DNA from 3 places in the Streptomyces sp. NBC_00637 genome. Region 3 is predicted to be linked to each of the others. Evidence: riboswitches for the same ligand, from Rfam matches in the RefSeq annotation. Region 3 holds a riboswitch; each other region holds the start of a gene.
The links. Region 3 has a riboswitch for cobalamin ahead of OG440_RS28985 (cobalamin biosynthesis protein). Riboswitches for the same ligand answer to the same signal wherever they lie in the genome.

Region 1 (7,524 bases), 5.9 Mb from region 3:
GCGGCAGGGCGAAGGGCAGTCCGATTTCGGGCAGCCAGGCACCGGCCGCGATCACCACCGTGTCGGCGACGATCTCGCGGCCGTCGTCGGTGCGCAGGCGCACCCGCGCGTTCCCCCGGACGTCGATGCCGATGACGCGGGTGCCGAACACGGCCCGCGCCCCGTGGGCGATCGCCCGCCGTACGCAGGTGGCGACGGTGTCGTCGGCGTTGATCACGCCCGCCTCCGGGTGGTGGAGCACCGGACCGGTGACACGGATGTACGGCCAGCGTTCCGCGGCGGCTCGCGGGCCGAGGAGTTCGTGGCGCACGCCGGCCGCCCCGAGCAGGTCCGCGATCGCCTTCGGGTCGCGGTCCTCGCCCATGTCGAGCCCGCCGGTCGTACGCAGCAACGAGGTCGAGCCGTCGTCCTCCAGCTCCCGCCACCGCTCGTGCGCCAGTCCGGTCAACCGTACGTAGAAGGGGTCGGCGTAGGCCCGCCGGAAGATCCGCGAACTGCCGTGCGAGCTGCCGTTTCGGTGGCCCACGTCGTACGCATCGACGAGCGTGACCTCGTGGCCCCTGCGGGCCAGCTGCCAGGCGGTGGCCGCGCCCATGAGCCCGGCGCCGACGACGGCGATCACAGTCCCTCCCGGGAATCCAGTGGGTGCCCGCGAGCGGACCGCGGGCCTTGGCTGCCCACTCGATCGTAAGGGCGACCGGATCCTCGGGTTCCAGGCGGGGCAGGTCCGGGCGCCGCCGACCCTCCTGGCCCGGGAACGCGAGGGGGCCCCCGGACGGTTCCGTGGGCCCCCTCGGCGTATCGCTCTGCCGGTCAGGTCACCGTGGGGCGACCGCCGGGGTGCCCGCGCTCAGCGTGGCGGGCGCGGGGTGCAGCAGCCGTTCGGCCAGTTCGCCGAAGACGAGGCCGAAGCCGCCCCAGAGCGTGACCTGCATGGCGAGGGCGGACAGGCGGAACCGCCACAGCAGGGCCGCCGGGAAGTCGCTCGGCACCTCGTCGACGGCCGGCAGGAACGCGTAGGCGAGCCCGATGACGAGCACGAAGCCGAGGACGGCGACGACGGTGGCGTACCAGGTGCCCAGCTTCGGTGCGAGCCGCTTGCCCACGATCACCGCCGCCACCGCGAGGAGCACGCTGAGCACCATCATCAGGAAGTAGAGCGTGGTCCGCTTGCCGATGGTGTCGCCGTCGCCGACCGCGGGCGGGTTCGCCGGGTACTTCAGGAACGGCACGACGTACACGGCGAGCAGGGCGGTCCCCGCCAGCAGGAGGGCCGTGGCCCGCGGGGTGAAGCGGCCTGTGCGGCCGAGGGCGAAGCAGAAGGCGAGGGCGGCGATGCCGCCGAAGGCCACCCCGTAGAACAGCACACCGGTGGCGAGGCCGGCGGTGGACTGGAGGCTGCGGGAGACGAGTTCGACCTCGTGCTCGTGTGCGTGGGCGGAGGCGTGGGACTCCTCGAAGCCGATCGCGCTGTCGACGTTCGGCTCACCGAGGAAATAGGCGACGATCAGGGCGAGCACGCCGGCGGCGAGGCCGGCGAGCATGCCCCGCACGAGCAGATTTCTTACCGTTGCGGAGTTCATGGGTGTGCTGGGGTTCCCCTCGTCAGTGGCAGGGGAAGCCGAGCAGGTGGCGTGCGTCATGCACCCACTCGTGAACGTCCTCGCCGGAGACGACGGCGGTCGCGCCTTGCTCCGCGCCGACGAAGTAGAGCAGAACGAGCATCAGGACACCGAAGAAGACCGCCCAGGGGGCGATGTCCTTCAACGGCAACTTGGCCGGTACGACGGGCGTGGTGGTAGTCGGCTGGGCGACATGCTGCGCCATGGCAAGACCTCCTCTGGGAGTTCGCGTCCCATCTCGGTGGTGCACATGACGACGGCCACGGGTCTGACTCGCGATGCGCTCCCTTACGGGATGCACCGTCCACAGTGGCGCGACCGTGCCGGATTCTCACCGGCTTCCGTCTCGCCGTCGTCGATATCAGAGCGACGGTACCGCGTGTCGGGCCGTCGGCCAATACCGCCCCACCTGCCGTGATGCCGCTCTCCACGGCGGGGTGGCCCGGATCACCACGCCGGTCGCGCCCGCCGCGCCGGTTCCGCTCACCCGGCGGCCTCCCCGGTGATGTCCGTTGCGGCGAGCCGGAGTTCACGTTCGCCGAGCGGGGTGAAATAGCGCTCCACGTCGGCCTCCGTGACCTCGGCGAGGGTGGCCGGCGACCAACGCGGCCTGCGGTCCTTGTCGATGACCTGGGCGCGGATGCCCTCGACCAGGTCGGGTGTGGTCAGGGCCGCGCAGGAGACGCGGTACTCCTGCTCCAGCACCCGCTCCAGCGTGCAGAGTCGCCGGGCACGGCGCAGGGCGACCAGGGTGACCTTGAGCGTGGTGGGCGACCTGGTCAGCAGAATCTCGGCGGTCTCCTTCGCCGCCGGGTCGCCGTGGGCGAACAGCCGTCGGACGATCTCCTCGACGGTGCCGGCCGCGTAACAGGAGTCGATCCACTCCCGCCGGCCGGCCAACTCCCCTTCCGGCAGGGGATGTACATGACGGTTCAGGGCTTCCCGTACGGGCAGGTCGGCGAGGTCGTCGACCAAGTCGCGCAGCGAGGCGGACGGTACGAAGTGGTCGGCGAGTCCGCACGACACCGCGTCCCCCGCGCCGATCTGCGCACCCGTCAGGGCGAGATGGGTGCCCAGTTCGCCCGGCGCGCGGGCGAGCAGGTAGGTGCCGCCGACGTCGGGCACGAAGCCGATGCCGGTCTCGGGCATGGCGATCCTCGACCGTTCGGTGACCACCCGGAAGCCGCCGTGCGCCGAGACGCCGACACCGCCGCCCATCACGATGCCGTCCATCAGGGCGACGTAGGGCTTCGGACAGCGGGCGATGCGCGCGTTGAGGCGGTACTCGTCGCGCCAGAAGGCGGCCGACGCGGTGCCGTCGCCGTCGCGGGCGTCGTCGTGCACGGCGCGGATGTCGCCGCCCGCGCACAGGCCGCGCTCCCCCGCGCCGGAGAGGACGACGGTCTCGACGGCCGGGTCGCGTTCCCAGGCGGTCAGCGCCTCGTCGATCCGGCGCACCATCGCGTGGTTCAGGGCGTTGATGGCCCTCGGCCGGTTGAGCGTGATGTGGCCGGCCCGGCCGGCGGTGTGCAGCAGGACGGGGTCCTCGACGTCGTTCATCCGGATACCTCCGTCAGGCCACGGGCCACATGGACGTGCATGATCTCGTTGCTTCCTTCCAGGATCCGCCGGGCACACAGGTCAGGGACGATCTTCCCTGCTCCGTGGTGGCCGCGGTAGCGCCGGCCCCCGCCGCCGACGTGGGAAGCCGACCCGACGCGACGGTGTCACGGCCGCCGCGCACAGTTCTTACGTGTCCATGACGCACGGCCTCGACAAGGGCTGCGGAGAACCGACTTGGGTGAGGCTGAGGGCTCCCCGGCCGACGAGCGACGCGCGTCGCCGCCGAGCCGAGAACCACATCGTGAAATCGGGAGTCCTCATGCGAGCAGATCACAGGCGCGGCCGAAGCCGCCGCAACGCCATCCTGGCGGTCACGGCGTTGCTGGCAGGGGGCGGCGGTCTCGTGGCCGTGAACTACGCCGCGAACGCGTCCGACGTCACCGCCGCCGCCCCCACGACGCGGTCCGCCCGGACGATCAGCTGCCCGGACGTGAAGGGCGCACTGCCTGCCGTTCCCCGGCAGGCGCGAACCGAAGTGGACCGGAATCTGGAGTTGTTGGACCGACAGACCGCGCAGGCCGACCGGCGGCTGGTGGACACCCGTGGGGAGGGAGGCCCGAACTTCGTGCAGAACGCGATCCTCGGCCCCCTCGAAGGCAAGAGGGCGGCGGCCATCGAACGGATCGCCATCGCCATCGGGCGGGTGGCCGCCAAGCCCTCGGGGCTGGAGGGCCTCGCCGCCTGCACCCTCGGCCTCGATCCGTCCGGGGCCGGGGCCGCGAGCCGGAGCCCGGGCGGCGCACCGGGCGACGGAGGCGAGGGAAGCGACGCCGGACAGCAGGGAAACGGGTCCGGTGCCGCGGAGCGGAGCGACGACGGGCCCACCGCGGCCGACTTCGTCGACATCACCAAGGTGGCCCCGAACGTGCCCAGGGTCCGCCGGCAGGCAGGCGCCTCGACCGGAGCGTTCATCTCCCGGTGCGGAGTGAACAAACAGGGACAGCACAACTCGGACAACGACATCGTGGCTCCGGGTGTCAGCAACGGGGCACACCATGTCCACGACTACGTGGGCAACCGGAAGGTGGACTTCAACTCGACGAACGAGTCCCTGAGCGCCCAGGGCACCTCATGCACCAACGGCGACCGGTCCGCGTACTACTGGCCCGTCCTGCGGGACACCACCCGTCAGGGCCCCGACGCCCATGCCCTCGGCGGTGGGGCCGAGGGCAACAAGGGAGCCATCCTGGTGCCCGCGACCGTCTCGATCAGTTACCAGGGCAGCCCCACCGGCAAGGTCGTGGCGATGCCCCGCTTCCTGCGGATCATCACCGGTGACGCCAAGGCCTTCACGAACGGCACCAAGAACGCCAACGCCCACTGGAGCTGCACCGGCTTCGAGAACAGGGTGCAGCTCACCGACAAGTACCCGATCTGTCCCGCCGGCAGCAAGGTGGTCCGCAGCTTCGCCTTCCAGAGCTGCTGGGACGGCCGCAACGTCGACAGCGCCGATCACCGCAGCCACGTCGCCTTCGCCGACGCGGGCGGCAACTGCGCCCGGGGCTTCAGGGCCATCCCGCAGCTGACCATGCGGCTCACCTACAGGGCCCCCGCGGCACCCGACTTCGCCGTCGACGGTTTCCAGGGACAGCGGCACAGCGCCGTCACGGACCACAACGACTTCATCAACGTCATGAGCGACCGGCTCATGAACCAGGCGGTCTCCTGCATCAACTCGGGTCGCCGCTGCGGCTGAACCGACTCACAAGATCTTACGAAGCCCTTACACGGCCGCCTCACGTGACGTGACGCGCCTACGATCGCGAGGTGTCGACCATCCGGAACATCGCCCTCGTCACCGCTGCGCCCCTTCTGCTGGCCGCGGCGGGCGCCGCCCACCCGCACGGCCTGTCCAGGGCGACAGCCGCGGACTGGACACATCTGCACATCGCACTGCTGCCGGTCTTCCCGCTGCTCACGGTCGGCCTCCTCGTCCCTCTCCGGCGCCGCCCCCGACCGGACCTCGCCGGCCTGGCCACGGTGGTCGCCTGGGTGAGCGCGTTCCTGTACGCGGCCTTCTACACCGGCCTGGACGCGGTGGCCGGCATCGCGGCGGGGACCGCGGTCGAGCACGCTGCCGGGACGGCGAGCATCGGCCCGCTCAAGTACCCCCTCTACGACACGGGCGAGTCGCTCGGGCAGGTCGGCGCCTACGCCCTCGTCGTCGCCGTCGTGGCCACGGCGGTCGCCCTCTACCCGGAGCACGGCGCCCGGGTCCTGCCCGGAACCGTGGTGCTTCTGGTGGCCGGCTGGTCCTTCAGGGACAGCCACATCTTCTGGCCCCGGGGCGTGTGGACCATGCTCGGCTTCGCCCTGGGCTTCGCCCTGCTCACCGCGGGGGTCGCAAGGGGCGGATCACTCCCGCTGCGCGCCCGGGCGGAACGCGGGGCCCTCCGCGCCGGATGAGCCGGCGGCCCGGGTTTCCCCCGGGCCCCGGCGCCGCGGGCCTTCCCGGCGACGTCGTGAAGGACAGGGCTCACCCCTGTGCGGATGGTGGGCGAGCCCTGTCCACCGGTTCCGATTCTCGGGCCTGGGGACCGGCGGGCCCACGGGTGCGGAGGCGTCGACCGTGGTGAACGGCGCACACCCCGTACGAGTGGCGCACACCCCCGCACCGGTCCTCGGCGCGGAGGCCGGATCCGGACGCGTGACCGGTGTCGCACCGGGGAAGGGGCATGCCGGCGGGACGCCTCCGGGCGGCCGCGCCACCGACCCGCTTGATCGCGCACCCCCCGCGGCGAGTGATACTGGCCTTCGCACGCCGTCGCCACGTCGTCACCGCCCTCACGAATGGACTCACACTCATCTCCGCGACCGTTTTGCCCACGACGCCCTCCACGGTGTGGCAGACCCGTGGCCGTCACACCGGCCCCGCCGCTCCGGACGTCCTGCGCAGGCATCTTCAGGCGCTCAAGGACGCCGAGACCGTCCAGGACTTCACGGAGCTGCCCGACACCGACACCCCCGAGGGGGAGACGGCCTTCGAGGCCCGGTGGCTGGTCGCGGAGGAGGTGACCGTCCGTGCCCGGCTGAGGCTCGCCGAGTGGGCGGGCCCGGGCCAGGAATGGACGCTGACGGCGGAGGCCGAGCGGCCGTGGGACCAGCGGTGGCCGTCGCCCGCCGAGATGTTCTGGTCCTGGGAGGCGGACACGCCGTGGGGCAACGAGACCGTCACCGGTGAGCGGTTCCTGGCCACCAATCCGCTCCCGGCGGACGAGAAGGAGCTGCGGCGCGTGCTCCGGGGCGCCCTGCGGGACACCTGGACCGTCCACCTCCTCGTGCACGAGGCCATGACCCCCGACGAGCGCGGCCGGCGGTCGCTCGTCCCCCTGCTGCCGCCGGGCCTGCATCACCGGGTCGTCGAGCACCGCGCGGCCCCGCACCAGCTGCGCACCGTGAACTGGGCCCTCAAGGAGGCCGGGGTGGAGCTGCCGCGCGGCGGTGCGCTGGTGCTGCCCGGCGCTCCCGCTCCGGCCGACTACGACGCCGCCGACTACTCGGTGCGCAGCGTGTTCCTGGACGGCACCCATCCCACCGAGCTGCTGGACGCCGTACGGCGCTTCGCCACGCTGCCCAGGCCGCTGCCGGAGGACGCCGACGCCGCGCTCACCGCGCTGCGGGAGGAGTGGCAGCTGCTGACCCCGCAGGAGGAGCTCGCGCGGGAGCGCAAGCTCGTGGCGATGTACAAGGAGGCGCTGGAGGCGATGACGGAGTCCCGGGACCTGTACCGGGAGGCCGCCGAGCACGCCCACGAGGCGCTGGCCGCGTACCGCGAGGCGGCCGCCGAGGCCGGGGTACCGCGGCAGGCGCCGGTCCGCAAGAGCGGCTCGCCGTTCCAGCAGCTGGGCCGGACCCTGGAGCGGTTCAAGGAGACGACGAAGGGCCTGCGCCCGTCGGCGCCCGCCGCTCCCCGGCCTCGGGACGAGTCGCCGGAGGAAGGGCACATCACCGGCGGCACGGGCGCCACAGCGGTCACGGGTGCCACGGGCGCCTCCGGCGGCGACGACCCCGAGGCAGCCGGCCGATAGGCGCAGGTGGGCGGCCGACAGGCGCCCGAGCCCGAATTGCCTCCTCCCGGGACGTGTCACCCGCCCCACTCTGGATACGCGGTCCCCACGGCACCACGCACCGCCCCGGAAGGGACCAGGACATGGGCACCGAGCACGGCCCCCGGTCATCGCCCCACCGATCCGACACGACGCTGCGCGTCAACGGCAAGCCGCACACCCTCACCGTCGACCACCGACGCGTGCTGCTGGACGTGCTGCGGGAGGATCTG
Region 2 (7,524 bases), 4.9 Mb from region 3:
CAGCGGGGGAGCGGCCACCGCCCCGAAACTGACCGCCGCCCGCGCGGCGGGGCTGCCCGTGGTCGTGGTGCGCAGACCGCCGGTCCCCGCGGGCGTCCGGGTCGTGGCCGAGCCGGAACAGGCCCTGGAATGGCTCAGGGGCACGGAACGGCGGCGAGGGTAGGAACCCGGCCGACGCCGCGTCAGAGGGACGGTACGGCGCCCAGGAAGCGGATGTGCGGGCGGCCGTCGGGGCCGTCGGCGGTGACGGCGGCCCGGACGCCGTAGACGTCGGCGACGAGGGCCTCGGTGAGGACCTCGTACGGGCTGCCGCAGGCCACCACGCGACCCTCCTTGAGGACGACGAGCCGGTCGCAGTACATCGCGGCCAGGTTGAGGTCGTGCAGCGCGACGACGCTGGTGACGCGGAGTTCGGTGATCAGGGCCAGCAGGGCGAGCTGGTGCCGGACGTCCAGGTGGTTGGTGGGCTCGTCCAGGAGGAGCTCGCGGGGTTCCTGGGCGAGGGCGCGGGCGATCTGGACGCGCTGGCGTTCGCCCCCGGAGAGGGAGTGCCAGGGCCGGTGGGCCTTGTCGGCGAGCCCGGTACGGGCCAGCGCGGCGCGGACGGCCTCCTCGTCGGCGGCGGAGGCCGGGGCCCAGGCGCGCCGGTGCGGGATCCTGCCCAGCCGTACGACGTCGAGGACGCTCAACGCGAGCTGGGTGTCGCTCTGTTGCTCGACGACGGCGACGCGCCGGGCGAGGGCGCGGCGGCTCATCCGGGGCAGCGGGCACGCGTCGAGGGTGACGACGCCGGAGTCCGGGGCGAGCACGCCGGCGAGCAGGCGCAGCAGGGTGGACTTGCCCGAGCCGTTCGGGCCGAGCAGGCCGGTGACGGCGCCGGGGCGGGGCGTCAGACTGACCCCGTCGAGTATCAGGGTGCCGCCGGCGGCGCGGGTGACCCTATCGGCACGCAGCCCCTCAAGGCCGGGGGTCCCGGAGCCGGTCGACTTGGAACCGGCCGACTCGGAACCTGCCGCCTCGGGGCCGGTCATCGGGTGCCCTTCGCGCGGTACAGGACGGCGACGAACGCCGGGACGCCGATGAGGGAGGTCACCACGCCCACCGGCACCTCCTGCGGGGCGAGCGCGGTGCGGGCGAGGGTGTCGACCCAGACCAGGAACACCGCGCCGGTCAGGGCGGTGGCGGGCAGCAGCCGGGTGTGGCCGGGGCCGGTGAGGGCGCGGGCGGCGTGCGGGAGGACCAGGCCGACGAAGCCGATCGCCCCGGCCGAACTCACCAGGGTGGCGGTGAGCAGCGCGGTGGTGCACAGCAGCACCAGCCGGGTGCGGGCCACGGAGACGCCGAGGGAGAGGGCCGCGTCCTGCCCGAAGGCGAACGCGTCCAGCGTCGTGGCGTGGCCCAGACAGACCACCAGCGCCACGACCAGCGCGGCCGCGCCGACGCTCACGTCCGTCCAGTCGGCGCCGCTGAGCGAGCCGAGCAGCCAGAACAGGATGCCGCGGGTCGTCTCCGCGTCGGCGGCCGTCATCACCACGAAGGAGGTCAGCGCGGAGAACAGCTGCATGGCGGCGACTCCGGCGAGGACCACCCGGTCCGTGGTGCCGCCGAGGGTGTGGCTGAGCAGCAGCACCAGCGCGAAGGAGACCAGCGCGCCGAGGAAGGCGCCACCGGAGACCGACAGAAGGCCGCCGCCCGCGCCGAGGACGACGACCAGCACCGCGCCGGTCGAGGCGCCGGAGGAGACCCCGAGGACGAAGGGGTCGGCGAGCGGGTTGCGCAGCAGGGACTGCATCACGGCCCCGCAGACCGCCAGGCCGGCGCCGCACACCGCGGCGAGCAGCGTGCGCGGCAGCCGCAGGTTCCACACGATGCCGTCCCGCAGCGGTGTCAACTCGGCCTGTCCCCACCCGAGATGGGCGGCGACCGCGGACCACACGTCACCGACGGCGATGTCCGCGGGACCGATGGTGATGGCCACGGCGACCGAGGCGCACAGCGACGCGAGACCGGACGCCCACAGCAGCGCGCGGCGCGGTCCGCCGACGGCCGCCGCCGTGGACGCCGGTGCGCCGGTCATTTCGCGAGGCCGTGAGCGCGCAGCGCCGCCGCCACCCGCTCGATGCCCTCGACGGTCCTGATGGTCGGGTTCATGGACTGTCCGGACACCAGCACGTACCGCTTCTCGCGCACCGCGCTCATGTTCCTGGTGACCGGGTTCGACTCCAGGAACGCGATCTTCCCGGCCGCGCTCTCCGCCGTCTGCCGGCGCCGGGTCAGGTCGCCGAGGACGAGGAGGTCGGGGTCGCGGTCGGCGACGGTCTCCCAGTCGACCTGGGGCCACTCCTCCTCGGTGTCGTCGAAGGCGTTCTTCGCGCCGAGCTCGTGCGTGACGATGCCCGGAGCGCCGCAGCAGCCCGCGGCATACGGCGACTGGGAGTTGGCGAACCAGTACATGAGGGTCACGCCCCGGGCGTCGAGGCCGGCGGTGGCCTCGGCCACCCGCTTCCTCAGTTCGGCGACGAGCCGCTCGCCGCGCTCGCGGACGCCGAAGACCTCGGCCAGGTCGCGGACTTCGCCATAGACCGCGTCCAAGGTCAGCGGCTCGGTGCGGACGCCGTCGCCGTCGCCGCTGTTGTCCTTGCCGACGCAGTCGGAGGGGGAGAGGTAGGTGGGTACGCCGAGTTTCTCGAACTCCTCGCGGGGCGCGACCCCGCCCTTGCCGAGGGTGGAGGCGAACGAGGCGGCGACGAAGTCGGGTTCGGTGTCCAGCACCGTCTCGAAGGAGGGGGCGTTGTCGGCGAGGCGCCTCACCTTCGCGTTCGCCTTCTCCAGGCCCTCGGCCACCGGGTCGGTCCAGGTGGCCGTGCCCACCATGCGGTCGGCCAGCCCGAGGGAGAGCATGATCTCGGTCGTGCCCTGGTCGAGGGAGACGGCCCGCCGCGGCGGACCGTCGACCGCGACCCGCTGCCCGCAGTTGTCGAGAACGACCGGACGGCCGGCGGCCTCGCTCCCGCCCGCCGAAGCGGAGGTGCCCGCCGGACCGGCCGCCGGACCGGTGGAGCCGCAGCCCGTCAGCAGCAGGGCACCGGCCAGGAACAGGACGGCGGGACGGGCGGGGCGGACGGCACGTGCGAACGGCACAGGGTTCCTTCGGCGTCGAGGGCTCATGCGCGAAGCCCGGTCGTACGGTGCTCCCCCCGGCCGTCCTGCGGCAGCGGGGGCGCCAGCAGGTCTTCGGACTCGGGGTCACCCGGACGAGGCGCCTTCCCGGACCGCGTACGCCGTCCAGTGGCCGATACCCCGCCCGTCGCCCTCACCGCTGCGCGTCAGCTCCGGATTCGCACCGGATTCCCTGACCCGTGCACACCTGCGTGCGCACATGGGTTCGACTGGCCTTGGCAAGCTACCACACGCCACCCGGGCCGCCCGCGGGCCGTTTCGTACGGGGATCGGACCTCTCGCCGACCGTCACGCCTGGTTACTATGCTCACCCGGGCCAGAGGGAGGCAGGCATGTTGACCGAGGTCACAGCGACCCGCTACCTCGCTCCGCTGCGAGCGGGCGGCTCGGTGCCCGCCGTCGTCGAGGCCGACGACCTGGGCACCTACGTCGTGAAGTTCACGGGCTCCGCGCAGGGCCGCAAGGCGCTCGTCGCCGAGGTGATCGTCGGCGAGCTGGCGCGTGCGCTCGGGCTGCGCTTTCCCGAACTGGTCCTGGTCCACTTCGACCCGGCGATCGCGGCGGACGAACCGCACCAGGAGGTACGGGACCTGCACGCCGCGAGCGCGGGACTCAACCTCGGGATGGACTTCCTGCCGGGCGCGGCGGACTTCACGCCGGAGGTCGCGGAGGCCTTCCCGGTGGAGCCGCTGGAGGCGGGGCGGATCGTCTGGCTGGACGCCCTGACGGTGAACGTCGACCGGACGGTCCACAGCTCCAACCTGATGGTCTGGCCGACGTTCGGCACCGTCCCGCCGCGGCTGTGGCTCATCGACCACGGCGCCGCCCTCGTCTTCCACCACCGCTGGGACGGCGCCGACCCCGGGAAGCCCTACGACTTCCGTCACCACGCCCTCGGCCGCAATGCCCCGGACACCCGGGCGGCCGACGCCGAGCTGGCGCCCCGGGTGACCGAGGAGCTGCTGCGCCGGATCGTGGCGGAGGTACCGGACGCCTGGCTGGCCGGCGAAGCGGGGTTCGCGACCCCGGACGCGGTCCGCGAGGCGTATGTGCGCCACCTCCACGCGCGCGTGCGGGCCTCCGCGGCCTGGCTGCCCACCGACTTCCCCGACCCGCGGGAACTCGCCGCCGACGAGGCCCGGCGCGCGGCGCGAACACGGCAAGGACGGCCCGACTGGCTCAAGCGGGTCCCCGACCTGCACGGCAGGCCGGCCGCGGAACAGGATTGGTCGGTGCACCTCGGATGAGCGGATCGAGTGACGCGAGCGCGCGGGTCGAGATCGAGTACTGCACCCAGTGCCGTTGGCTGCCGCGCGCGGCCTGGCTGGCGCAGGAGCTGCTCACGACCTTCGAGGCCGAGCTGACGGAACTCGCCCTGAAGCCCGGCACGGGCGGCGTCTTCGTCGTGCGGGTGAACGACGAGGTGGTCTGGGACCGCCGCGAACAGGGTTTCCCGGAGCCCACGGCGGTGAAGAAGCTCGTACGCGACCGAGTGGCCCCGGGGAAGTCCCTGGGCCACTCGGAGAGATGAGCGTGCGGGTCGGTGCCGGTGCCGGTGCTCAGCCCCTCAGCTGCTCGTAGGCGGGCAGGGTGAGGAAGTCCGCGTAGTCCTCGTCGAGGGCGACCGTCAGCAGCAGGTCGTGCGCCTGCTGCCAGTGGCCGGCCGCGAAGGCCTCCTCGCCGATCTCCGCGCGGATCGCCGCCAGTTCCCGGGCCGCCACCTCGCGGGCCAGCTCCGGCGTGGCCTTCACCGTGGTCCCGTCGTGCTCGAACTCCACTCCGGCGTTGATCCACTGCCAGATCTGCGAGCGGGAGATCTCGGCGGTGGCCGCGTCCTCCATCAGGTTGAAGATGGCGACCGCGCCCAGGCCGCGCAGCCAGGCCTCGATGTAACGGATGCCGACCTGCACGGCGTTGACCAGGCCCGGGTACGTCGGCCTCGCCTCCAGGGAGTCGACGGCGATCAGGTCGGCCGCCTTGACGTCGACGTCCTCGCGCAGCCGGTCCTTCTGGTTCGGCCGGTCGCCGAGCACGGCGTCGAAGGAGGCCATGGCGATCGGCACCAGGTCCGGGTGGGCCACCCACGACCCGTCGAAACCGTCCTTCGCCTCACGGTCCTTGTCCGCCTTGACCTTCTCGAAGGCGATCTTGTTGACCTCCTCGTCGCGGCGGGACGGGATGAAGGCCGCCATCCCGCCGATGGCGTGCGCGCCGCGCTTGTGGCAGGTGCGCACGAGGAGTTCGGTGTACGCCCGCATGAACGGGGCGGTCATCGTCACCGCGTTGCGGTCCGGGAGGACGAACTTGGCGCCGCCGTCACGGAAGTTCTTCACGATGGAGAAGAGATAGTCCCAGCGGCCGGCGTTCAACCCGGAGGCGTGGTCGCGGAGTTCGTAGAGGATCTCGTCCATCTCGTACGCGGCCGTGATCGTCTCGATGAGCACGGTGGCGCGGACGGTGCCCTGCGGGATGCCGACATGGTCCTGCGCGAAGACGAACACCTCGTTCCAGAGGCGGGCCTCCAGGTGCGACTCCGTCTTCGGGAGGTAGAAGTACGGGCCCTTGCCGAGGTCGAGCAGACGCCGGGCGTTGTGGAAGAAGTAGAGCCCGAAGTCGACGAGTGCGCCCGGGACCTGACGGCCTTCGGCGTCGACGAGGTGACGCTCGTTCAGGTGCCAGCCGCGCGGGCGCATGACGACCGTGGCGAGCTCGCCCTCGTCCTTCAGGGCGTACGACTTGCCCGACCCGGGATCCGTGAAGTCGATGCGGCGGGTGTAGGCGTCGGCCAGGTTGATCTGACCGAGGACCACGTTCTCCCAGGTGGGCGCCGAGGCGTCCTCGAAGTCCGCGAGCCAGACCCGGGCGCCTGAGTTGAGGGCGTTGATGGTCATCTTGCGGTCGGTGGGACCGGTGATCTCGACCCGGCGGTCGTCCAGCGCCGCGGGGGAGGGGGCCACCCGCCAGGAGTCGTCGGCGCGGATCGCGGCGGTCTCCGGGAGGAAGTCCAGGGTGGAGGTGCGGGCGATCTCGGCGCGGCGCTCCGCGCGCCGGGCGAGGAGTTCGTCCCGGCGCGGGGTGAACCGCCGGTGCAGTTCGGCCACGAAGGCGAGCGCCGCCTCGGTGAGGACCTCCTCCTGCCGGGGGAGGGGCTCGGCGTCGACGATGGCCAGCGGGGACGGCGCTGGTGCGGACATGAGCGGTCACTTCCTTCAGCGGTGGCACCGGGTGCCAGTCGAACCGGGTACGGCGGGCGGGGTCCCGGGCGGACCGAGCCCTTCTGATCAGTGGATACTAGTTTCCTCATCGTGGAACTTCAATGATTTGTTGATGTCGAGACTCTCCGCGTCGAGGCAAGGTGGCGCACCGTGCCAGGTCCCTCACTCGAGGTGCGCGAGATCCTGCGGGGTGTCGATGTCGAAGGGGCGGGCCACGTCCGCGCACTCGACGAGGGTGATCGCCTCCTCGTGCTCCCCGAGATAGGCGCGTGCCCCCCGATCGCCGGTGGCGGTCGCCGCCACGCCCGCCCAGTGGGCGGCCCCCAGCAGGACGGGATGGCCCCGTACGCCGTCGTAGGCGGCGCAGACCAGCGAGGACTCACCCTCGCACGCGGCCAGCACCCGGGCCACGGCCCGCGGCCCGATGCCGGGCTGGTCGACGAGCAGGACCAGCGCGGCGCGCGTCCCGGTCCCGGCGAGCGAGCCGAGCCCGGCCCGCAGCGACGTACCCATGCCCTGCTCCCACTCCGGGTTCGGTACCAGCACGCACCCGTCGAGCCGCGCCCGCTCGCGTACGGCGTCGGCGGCGGCCCCGAGCACCACGTGAACCCGCGCGCAGCCTGCCGTACGCAGCACCTCCACCGCGTGTTCGACGAGCGGCCGCCCCCGGTGTTCGAGCAGCGCCTTGGGGCGTCCGCCTAGCCGGCGGCCCCCGCCGGCCGCGAGCAGCAGACCGGCCACCTGGTGCGCGGCGGGGTCTTCCTTTTGCGTCATGCGTCCTGCATACCTGACGTGGCGTCGGCCGTGCGGTTTCGTGGGGCTGAATTTCGGTCCGCGCAGTGGCGCGCGCCGCATCGGGTGGCGTTTACTGACCCGCGCGTCCTCCGGTGCCCGGCCGGCACGGGAGGGGCTGCGGGGCGGGTGGGCGCGCACGCGCGCTCAGCGGAGCGCGCGGGGGGAGAGCTGTGTTGCGAAGCTTGAGGCAGAGGGCAGTGACCGGCAGCTACGAGGATCCGAGGGTGGCGGGACTGCGGACCGCGGTGTCCCGGCTGCGCCGGGAGCTCGCCACGTATCCGGTCGAGTTCCCGGACCGCGCGATCGCCGAGGACGAACTCGCCGCGCTCGCCGC
Region 3 (7,524 bases):
CCACCAGCCCGAAATGAGCGGCCAGCGCGGCCCGCAGCCCCGGCAGCGCGTTCGCCTGCCCGCCCCACACCTGAGAGGCGCGCAGCACGGCCAGCACGAGGTTCACCCGCGCCTCGCCGACCGGACCGCCGCCGAGGATGTGCAGCCCGTCCCGGATCTGGACGTCCTTGATCTCGCACAGATAGCCGTCGATGTGCATGACGAACTCGTCGAACGCGTCGTCGTCCGGCTGATCGTCGACGTGCAGGTCGTGGTGCAGCTCCGCCGCTTTGACCAGCGTCCAGATCTGCGCGCGGACGGCCGGCGCCTTCGTCGGATCCAGGTCGGAGACGAGCGCGTACTCGTCGAGGAGCTGCTCCAGCTTGGCCAGGTCGCCGTAGGTGTCTGCGCGCGCCATCGGCGGCACGAGGTGGTCGACGACCGTGGCGTGCCCGCGCCGCTTGGCCTGGGTGCCCTCACCCGGGTCGTTGACGATGAACGGGTAGACGAGCGGCAGATCGCCGAGGACGGCGTCCGGGGCACAGCCCCCGCTCAGCCCGAGGCCCTTGCCCGGCAGCCACTCCATCGTGCCGTGCTTGCCCATGTGCACGATCGCGTCGGCGCCGAAACTGTTCTCCAGCCACCGGTACGCCGCCATGTAGTGGTGCGACGGCGGCATGTCGGGGTCGTGGTAGATCGCGATCGGGTTCTCGCCGAAGCCGCGCGGCGGCTGGATCATCACGACGACGTTCCCGAACTGCAGGGAGGCCAGCACGATGTCGTCCCCGTCGACGTACAGCGAACCCGGCGGCTCGCCCCACGCCTCCAGCATGCCGTCGCGCAGCCCGGGGTCGAGCCGGTCGAACCACGCCCGGTAGTCGGCCAGCGGCACCCGGGCGGGCGCGGCGGCCAGCTGCTCCTCGGTGAGCCATTCGACGTCGTGACCACCGGCGTTGATGAGCCGGTGGATCAACTCGTCGCCGTTGTCGGGGTGTCCGGTGACGCCGTAGCCCGCGTCCCGCAGCGCGTCCAGCACCCGGACGGCCGAGGCGGGGGTGTCCAGGCCGACCGCGTTGCCGACCCGCGAGTGCTTGGTCGGATAGGCGGTGAAGACGAGCGCGAGCTTCTTCTCGCCGTTCGGCTTGTGCCGCAACCGGGCGTGCCGTACGGCGATCCCGGCGACGCGTCCGGCCCGCTCGGGGTCGGCGATGTACACGGGCACGTCGTCCGGGCCCTGCTCCTTGAAGGAGAAGGGGACCGTGATGATCCGCCCGTCGAACTCCGGGATGGCGACCTGCATGGCCGCGTCCATGGGGGAGAGGGCGGCGTCGGACGCCTCCCAGGCGCTCTTCGACGAGGTGAGGCACAGCCCTTGCAGCACGGGGACGTCGAGGTCGGCGAGCGCGCCGATGTCCCAGGCCTCTTCGTCCCCGCCCGCCGAGGCGTTCGACGCGTGCGTGCCGCCGGCCGCGAGGACCGTGGCGACGAGGGTGTCGGTCCGCCCGAGGATCTCGTACAGCCCCGGGTCCGCCCCGCGCAGCGAACCGCAGTACACGGGCAGGGCGTTGGCGCCGCGTGCCTCGACGGCGTCGCACAGCGTGTCCACGAAGGCGGTGTTGCCGCTCAGTTCGTGCGCCCGGTAGAAGAGCACCCCGATGGTCGGCCGGCCCTCGACGAAGGCACGCTCGCCGTGGACGCCGTACTCGGGCATCTTCCGCGGCTCGACGAACCCCTCACCGGTCAGCAGCACGGTGTCGGACAGGAACCGGGCCAGCTCGGTCAGGTTGGCGGGCCCGCCCTCGACGAGGTAGCGCAGCGCCTCCGCCACCACACCGGCGGGCACCGACGACTCCGCCATCAGCTCCGCGTCGGGCACGCTCTCGCCGCCCAGCAGCACGGTCGGCACCCCGGACGCCTTGAGCGCGGCGAGCCCGTCCTCCCAGGCCCGCTTGCCGCCGAGCAGCCGCACGACCGCGATGTCGGCGCCGTCGAGGAGCGCGGGGAGTTCCCCGGCGACATCCACCCGGGTCGGGTTGCCGATCCGGTACGAGGCACCGGAGGCGGCCCGGGCCGCCAGCAGATCGGTGTCGGCGGTCGACAACAACAACACTGTGCTCATGCGGGCGCTCCCGGTGGAATGAAAGGCAGTCCTTGCGGCGCGCCCGACTCGATGAGCCGCCAGAGCGCGTCGGTGTCCGCGTGCTGTTCGATCAGGTCGCCGAGCCGGTCGAGCTGCTCCTCGCGCAGCCCGGCGAACGAGGTGTCGGCGGCGGGCACGAAACGGCGGCCCGCGGCGGCCGCCACCTCGCGCAGGAAGGCCCGCCGGAATCCGTCCGACTCCAGTGAGCCGTGCCAGTGCGTGCCCCAGGTCTGTCCGACCCGGCAGCCGTCGAGGCTGTTGCCCCGGCCGTCGGAGAGGAACGGCTCCCCGCCGGTGACGTCGGCGACGCCGTGATGGATCTCGTACCCCTCGACCCGCTCGCCGAGGGCTTCGCCGACGGGCCGGGTGAGGGTCTTCTCGCGGGCGAACCGCACCCGGACCGGCAGGACTCCGAGTCCCCGCACCTGCCCGCGCCGGCTCTCCACGTCGTCCTCGATGTGCTCGCCGAGGATCTGGAAACCCCCGCAGACACCGAGGACGGGCCGCTGCTCGGCGACCCTGCGGAGGATGGCCTCGGCCAACCCCCGCTCGCGCAGCCACTCCAGGGCGCGCACCGTCCCCCGGGTCCCCGGGATCACCACCAGGTCGGCGTCGGCCAGTTCCTCGGGCCGGTCCACGAACCGCACGACGACGCCGGGTTCGGCGGCCAGCGCGTCCACGTCCGTGAAGTTGGACATGAGGGGGACGGCGCAGACCGCGACCCGCAGCACGTCCTCGCCGACGGGCGGGGCGGTGTTCGACTCCCGTACGGTCCCGCGCAGCGAGACCCTCAGGCCGTCCTCCTCGTCGATCCCGAGCCCGTGCCGGAACGGCAGAACGCCGTACGTCCGCCGCCCGGTGAGCCCGTGCAGCATCTCCAGGCCCGGCTCCAGCAGGGAGACGTCACCCCGGAACTTGTTGACCAGGAACCCGGCGACCAGCTCCTGGTCCTCGGGCGAGAGCAGGGCGACGGTGCCGAAGAACGAGGCGAAGACGCCGCCGCGGTCGATGTCGCCGACGACGAGCACGGGCAGCCGCGCGCCCCGCGCGATACCCATGTTCACGATGTCGGTCCGCCGCAGGTTGATCTCGGCGGGACTGCCCGCCCCCTCACAGATCACCGCGTCATACGTGCCCCGCAACTCGGCGAGGCAGTCGAGAACGGTTCCCAGGAGTTTCTGCTGACGCCCCCCGTGATACCCCCGGGCGCTCATCTCGCCCACCGGCTTGCCCAGCAGCACGACCTGACTGCTCTGTTCCCCGCCCGGCTTGAGCAGCACGGGGTTCATCAGCGCGGTCGGCTCCACCCGGCAGGCCTGCGCCTGCATGGCCTGGGCCCGCCCGATCTCGGCGCCCTCCGTCGTCACGAACGAGTTCAGGGACATGTTCTGTGCCTTGAACGGCGCGACCTTCACCCCCTGCCGCACCAGCCACCGGCAGATCCCGGCCGTGACGACGCTCTTGCCTGCGTCGGAGGTGGTGCCGGCGACGAGGAGACCCCCGCTCATGTCGTACGCCCCTTCAGCTGGTTCCTCTGATTCCTCCGGCCGCCCTGGTTCCTCGCGACGAGGCGGGTGGCGACGACGCGGGCGGCGACGGTCACGCCGAGCGCGAGCAGGCCGACGCGGCGGGAGAGCCGCGCGGCACGTTCGATGTCCGGGGCGACGACCGGGCGTCCGGCCGCGCCGTTCAGCACGGGCCGGTGCTCGACCCGACCGGCGTACGACAGGGTTCCGCCCAGCCGCACGCCGAGGGCGCCCGCGAACGACGCCTCCACCGGCCCGGCGTTGGGGCTCGGGTGCTTGCGGGCGTCGGCCCGCCAGGCCCGTACGGCACCGCGCGGATCGTCCCCCGCGACGGCGGCCAGCACGGCGGTCAGCCGGGCCCCCGGCCATCCGGCGACGTCGTCGAGGCGGGCGGCGGCCCACCCGTAGCGCAGATACCTCGGCGACCGGTGACCGACCATGGCGTCCAGGGTGTTGACGGCCCGGAACCCGACCAGACCCGGCACCCCGCCCACCGCCCCCCACACCAGCGCCCCCACGACGGCGTCGGAGGTGTTCTCGGCGACGGACTCCACGACCGCCCGGGCCATCCCGTCGGCGTCCAGCGCGTGCGGATCCCGCCCGCACAGGTGCGGCAACCGCTCCCGGGCGGCCTCGACGTCGCCGGCTTCGAGGGCCCGTCCGATCGCGCGGGCCTCCCGGACCAGCGAACTGCCCCCGACCACCGCCCAGGTGGCGGCGGAGACGAGAGCGACGGCGGCGACGGGGGAGCGGCGTACGGCGTGTTCGGCGACGGCTCCCAGGGCGACGGCCCCACCGGCGCACACGACGGCGTGCAGGGCTCCGCGTCCCCGGTCGTCCCGCCACAGCAGTCGCTCGACGGCACCGGCGGCCCGCCCGAACGCGGCGACCGGATGCCCCCGGCGCGGATCGCCGAGCAGCAGGTCGACCAGAAGGCCGGTGGCGGCGCCGTACGCGTAGAGGCGATCGGCACGCATCGGCTCAGCCGGCCGTGGGGCCGGGAAACGACCTGGTGCTGTACCTCAACTGCCGAGCGAGCATGGCGATATGTCCTCACTCAGGGTGTCCACGCCCTGGTTCGACGAGACCGGCGGCGAGAGTTCCTGGCTCCCGGGGGTTACTACCCCGGTGACAGTGGCGGGACCGCGCCGGATTCGCACCGGCTTCCTCTTCTGCCGCCGTACATGGCTCGGGCAGTCCACCATGGCCCGCAAGAGCCGTCAACTTGCTGTTGACCTGCGAGGCTGGAGTGTGCAGAACCCCACACGGAGCCGGCCGGCGGGGTGGTGAACGCCAAGGGGTGTTCGATGGTGCGTCAGGCGATGATCAGTGAGATCCCGTACGCCACCGCCGCCGCGCAGGCCGCGAAGCACGCGTAGGCACCGGTCACCGCGAGGGTGGCCGAACCACCCTGCGCCGACGCGCGTTCCTGCCGCGACAGGCCCATGACGCCGAGGGTGAACAGGGCGACGAGGCCCACGGTGATCACGAGGCTGACGCCGAAGACGGAACCGAGGGCCGCCCAGTCGATCTTCATACTGCTTCTCTTCCTTCGTACCGGGTGCGCGGGCTCAGACGGCCGCGGCCGGGGGAGCGGCCGGGGTCACTGGCTCGGGGGTGGGGGAGAGGATCGTGGCCGTCAGGTCCGTCGTGCGGGCGGCCGTGAGGTCCTCGGCCAGGGTGCCCGTGGGCGGCGGGGCGACGACGGCGATCGCCGTCGTGACGACGCCCGCCGGCTCGTCGGTTTCGTTGACGTTCGAGGCGTCGACGACCTCGCGCCGGGAGACCTTCCAGATGGCCGCGCTGGAGGCGATCAGGAAGACCGCGACGAGGGCCGTGCCCCAGTCGCCCAGGCCGGTGACGGACTCGGCGAGCGCGCCCACCAGGGCCGCCGCCGGGAGCGTCAGGCCCCACGCGACGAACATCCGGGTCGCCGTCGACCAGCGGACCACACCGCCCTTGCGGCCCAGGCCCGCGCCCATCACCGAACCGGAGACCGAGTGGGTGGTGGAGAGGGAGAAGCCGAGGTGCGAGGAGGCCAGGATGACCGTGGCCGCGCTGGTCTGGGCGGCGAAGCCCTGCTGCGGCTGGAGGTCGGTCAGGCCCTTGCCCATGGTGCGGATGATGCGCCAGCCGCCCAGGTAGGTGCCGAGCGCGATGGCCATGCCGGCGGACAGGATGACCCAGGTGGGCGGGTCGGAGTCGGGGGCGACGGCGCCGCCGGCCACCAGGGCCAGCGTGATGATGCCCATCGTCTTCTGCGCGTCGTTGGTGCCGTGGGCCAGCGAGACCAGGCCGGCCGAGGCGATCTGGCCGGCGCGGTAGCCCTTGGCCGCCGCCTTGCCGTCGGCCTTCTTGCCGAGGGTGTAGGAGAGGCGGGTCGCGAGCATCGCCGCGACACCCGCGACGATCGGTGCCGCGATCGCCGGGATCAGCACCTTGGTGACCAGGGCGTCACCATGCACCGCGCCCATACCGGCGGAGGCGATGGTGGCGCCGATCAGGCCGCCCATCAGGGCGTGCGAGGAACTGGACGGCAGGCCCACCAGCCAGGTCAGCAGGTTCCAGAGGATCGCGCCGACCAGGGCGGCGAAGATGACCTCGGGACGGATGCCGGTCTCGTCGACGAGACCCTTGGAGATCGTGTTGGCGACCTCCACCGAGAGGAAAGCGCCCACAAGGTTGAGCGCGGCGGACATGGCCACCGCGACCTTGGGTTTGAGTGCGCCGGTCGAGATGGTGGTGGCCATCGCGTTGGCGGTGTCGTGGAAACCGTTCGTGAAATCGAACGCGAGTGCGGTAACGACCACAATCGCGAGGATCAGCGAGAAGCTTTCCATTTACCCAGGCAATCGTTCGAAGTCATTGGTGTGTTGACCGTAGGCAATCTGGGTGAACGGAAGATGAACTGGGAAGGGCGTCCGGGTGTCTGTGTGAGGGGGTCGCGGCGGTGTCCCGTCCCGCCGCCCCGGCGGGCGCCGAGCGCCGTAAGGCCACCCACGTTCGGCGGGCCCGCGCGGCCGCGTCCCGGGGGCCTGGACGAGATGTCGGTCACCCGGTGGCGAGGGGTCGCCGTCCCCGTAGTTGGGCGGGCGGCAGGGAACGGCCGGCGGCGCTCCGGGCGCCCCGATTGCGTACGAAATATCCGGGCTCTTCGGCCTCCCGGCCGGGCTCTTCGGCCTCCCGGCCGGGCTCTTCGGCCTCCCGGCCGGACGAGCGCGGCCCGCGGGTCCGAGCCGCCGGAGGGTCGGTTTCCGGCCTGTCGCGCCCGCGCCCGGCGGCGGCCCGCGCCTCCTGGCAGGATCACGGCATGGCTGAGCAGCGACGCGAGCAGGGGGACGCCCGGGGTCACCGGGACGGGGCACCGGACCGGGCGCACCGGCGGGGCAGGCACGCCGGCATCGAGGAGGCGCGGGCCTGGGAGGCGCTCGTGACGGCGGCCCGCCGCACCGTGACCGACGGGCTGGTCGTCGGGACGTCCGGCAACGTCTCCGTACGTGTCGGCGACACCGTGCTGGTCACCCCGTCGGGCGTCCCCTACGAGCGGCTCACCCCGGACGACGTCACGGGCGTCGACCTCACCGGCCGGCAGGTGCTCGGAACCCTGCGCCCGACGAGCGAGCTCCCCATGCACCTCGCCGTCTACCGCACCACGGAGGCCGGGGCGGTCGTCCACACCCACGCCGTGCACGCGACCGCCGTCTCGACGCTCGTAGGCGAGCTGCCCCTCGTCCACTACATGGCGAGCGCGCTCGGCGGGCCCGTCCGGGTCGCCCCGTATGCGACGTACGGCACCGAGGAGTTGGCCGAGAACGTGCTCCGCGCCCTCGCCGGCCGCAGCGGCTGTCTTCTGCGCAACCACGGCACCCTCACCCACGG

Region 1: it holds a riboswitch for cobalamin, as region 3 does, so the genes downstream of both, OG440_RS03020 (CbtB-domain containing protein) here and OG440_RS28985 (cobalamin biosynthesis protein) in region 3, are expected to answer to the same signal.
Region 2: it holds a riboswitch for cobalamin, as region 3 does, so the genes downstream of both, OG440_RS07230 (ABC transporter substrate-binding protein) here and OG440_RS28985 (cobalamin biosynthesis protein) in region 3, are expected to answer to the same signal.

Annotation. Positions count from the first base shown of each region.
Region 1 covers NZ_CP109046.1:700,740-708,263, forward strand. The annotation lists gene OG440_RS03010 (FAD-dependent oxidoreductase) at 1-622, opposite strand, end outside; gene OG440_RS03015 (CbtA family protein) at 819-1,583, opposite strand; gene OG440_RS03020 (CbtB-domain containing protein) at 1,606-1,827, opposite strand; cobalamin riboswitch at 1,863-2,017, opposite strand; gene OG440_RS03025 (enoyl-CoA hydratase/isomerase family protein) at 2,106-3,182, opposite strand; partial or broken gene OG440_RS03030 (acyl-CoA dehydrogenase) at 3,179-3,313, opposite strand; gene OG440_RS03035 (DUF1996 domain-containing protein) at 3,505-4,941, shown strand; gene OG440_RS03040 (hypothetical protein) at 5,013-5,651, shown strand; gene OG440_RS03045 (hypothetical protein) at 6,086-7,273, shown strand; gene OG440_RS03050 ((2Fe-2S)-binding protein) at 7,396-7,524, shown strand, end outside.
Region 2 covers NZ_CP109046.1:1,668,699-1,676,222, reverse strand. The annotation lists gene OG440_RS07245 (cobalt-precorrin-6A reductase) at 1-163, shown strand, start outside; gene OG440_RS07240 (ABC transporter ATP-binding protein) at 183-1,031, opposite strand; gene OG440_RS07235 (FecCD family ABC transporter permease) at 1,028-2,077, opposite strand; gene OG440_RS07230 (ABC transporter substrate-binding protein) at 2,074-3,168, opposite strand; cobalamin riboswitch at 3,229-3,354, opposite strand; gene OG440_RS07225 (HipA family kinase) at 3,513-4,427, shown strand; gene OG440_RS07220 (SelT/SelW/SelH family protein) at 4,424-4,711, shown strand; gene aceB (malate synthase A) at 4,740-6,374, opposite strand; gene OG440_RS07210 (NTP transferase domain-containing protein) at 6,558-7,169, opposite strand; gene OG440_RS07205 (DUF5955 family protein) at 7,388-7,524, shown strand, end outside.
Region 3 covers NZ_CP109046.1:6,602,300-6,609,823, forward strand. The annotation lists gene cobN (cobaltochelatase subunit CobN) at 1-2,098, opposite strand, end outside; gene OG440_RS28980 (cobyric acid synthase) at 2,095-3,627, opposite strand; gene OG440_RS28985 (cobalamin biosynthesis protein) at 3,624-4,622, opposite strand; cobalamin riboswitch at 4,722-4,864, opposite strand; gene OG440_RS28990 (hypothetical protein) at 4,961-5,182, opposite strand; gene OG440_RS28995 (anion permease) at 5,217-6,485, opposite strand; gene OG440_RS29000 (class II aldolase/adducin family protein) at 6,956-7,524, shown strand, end outside.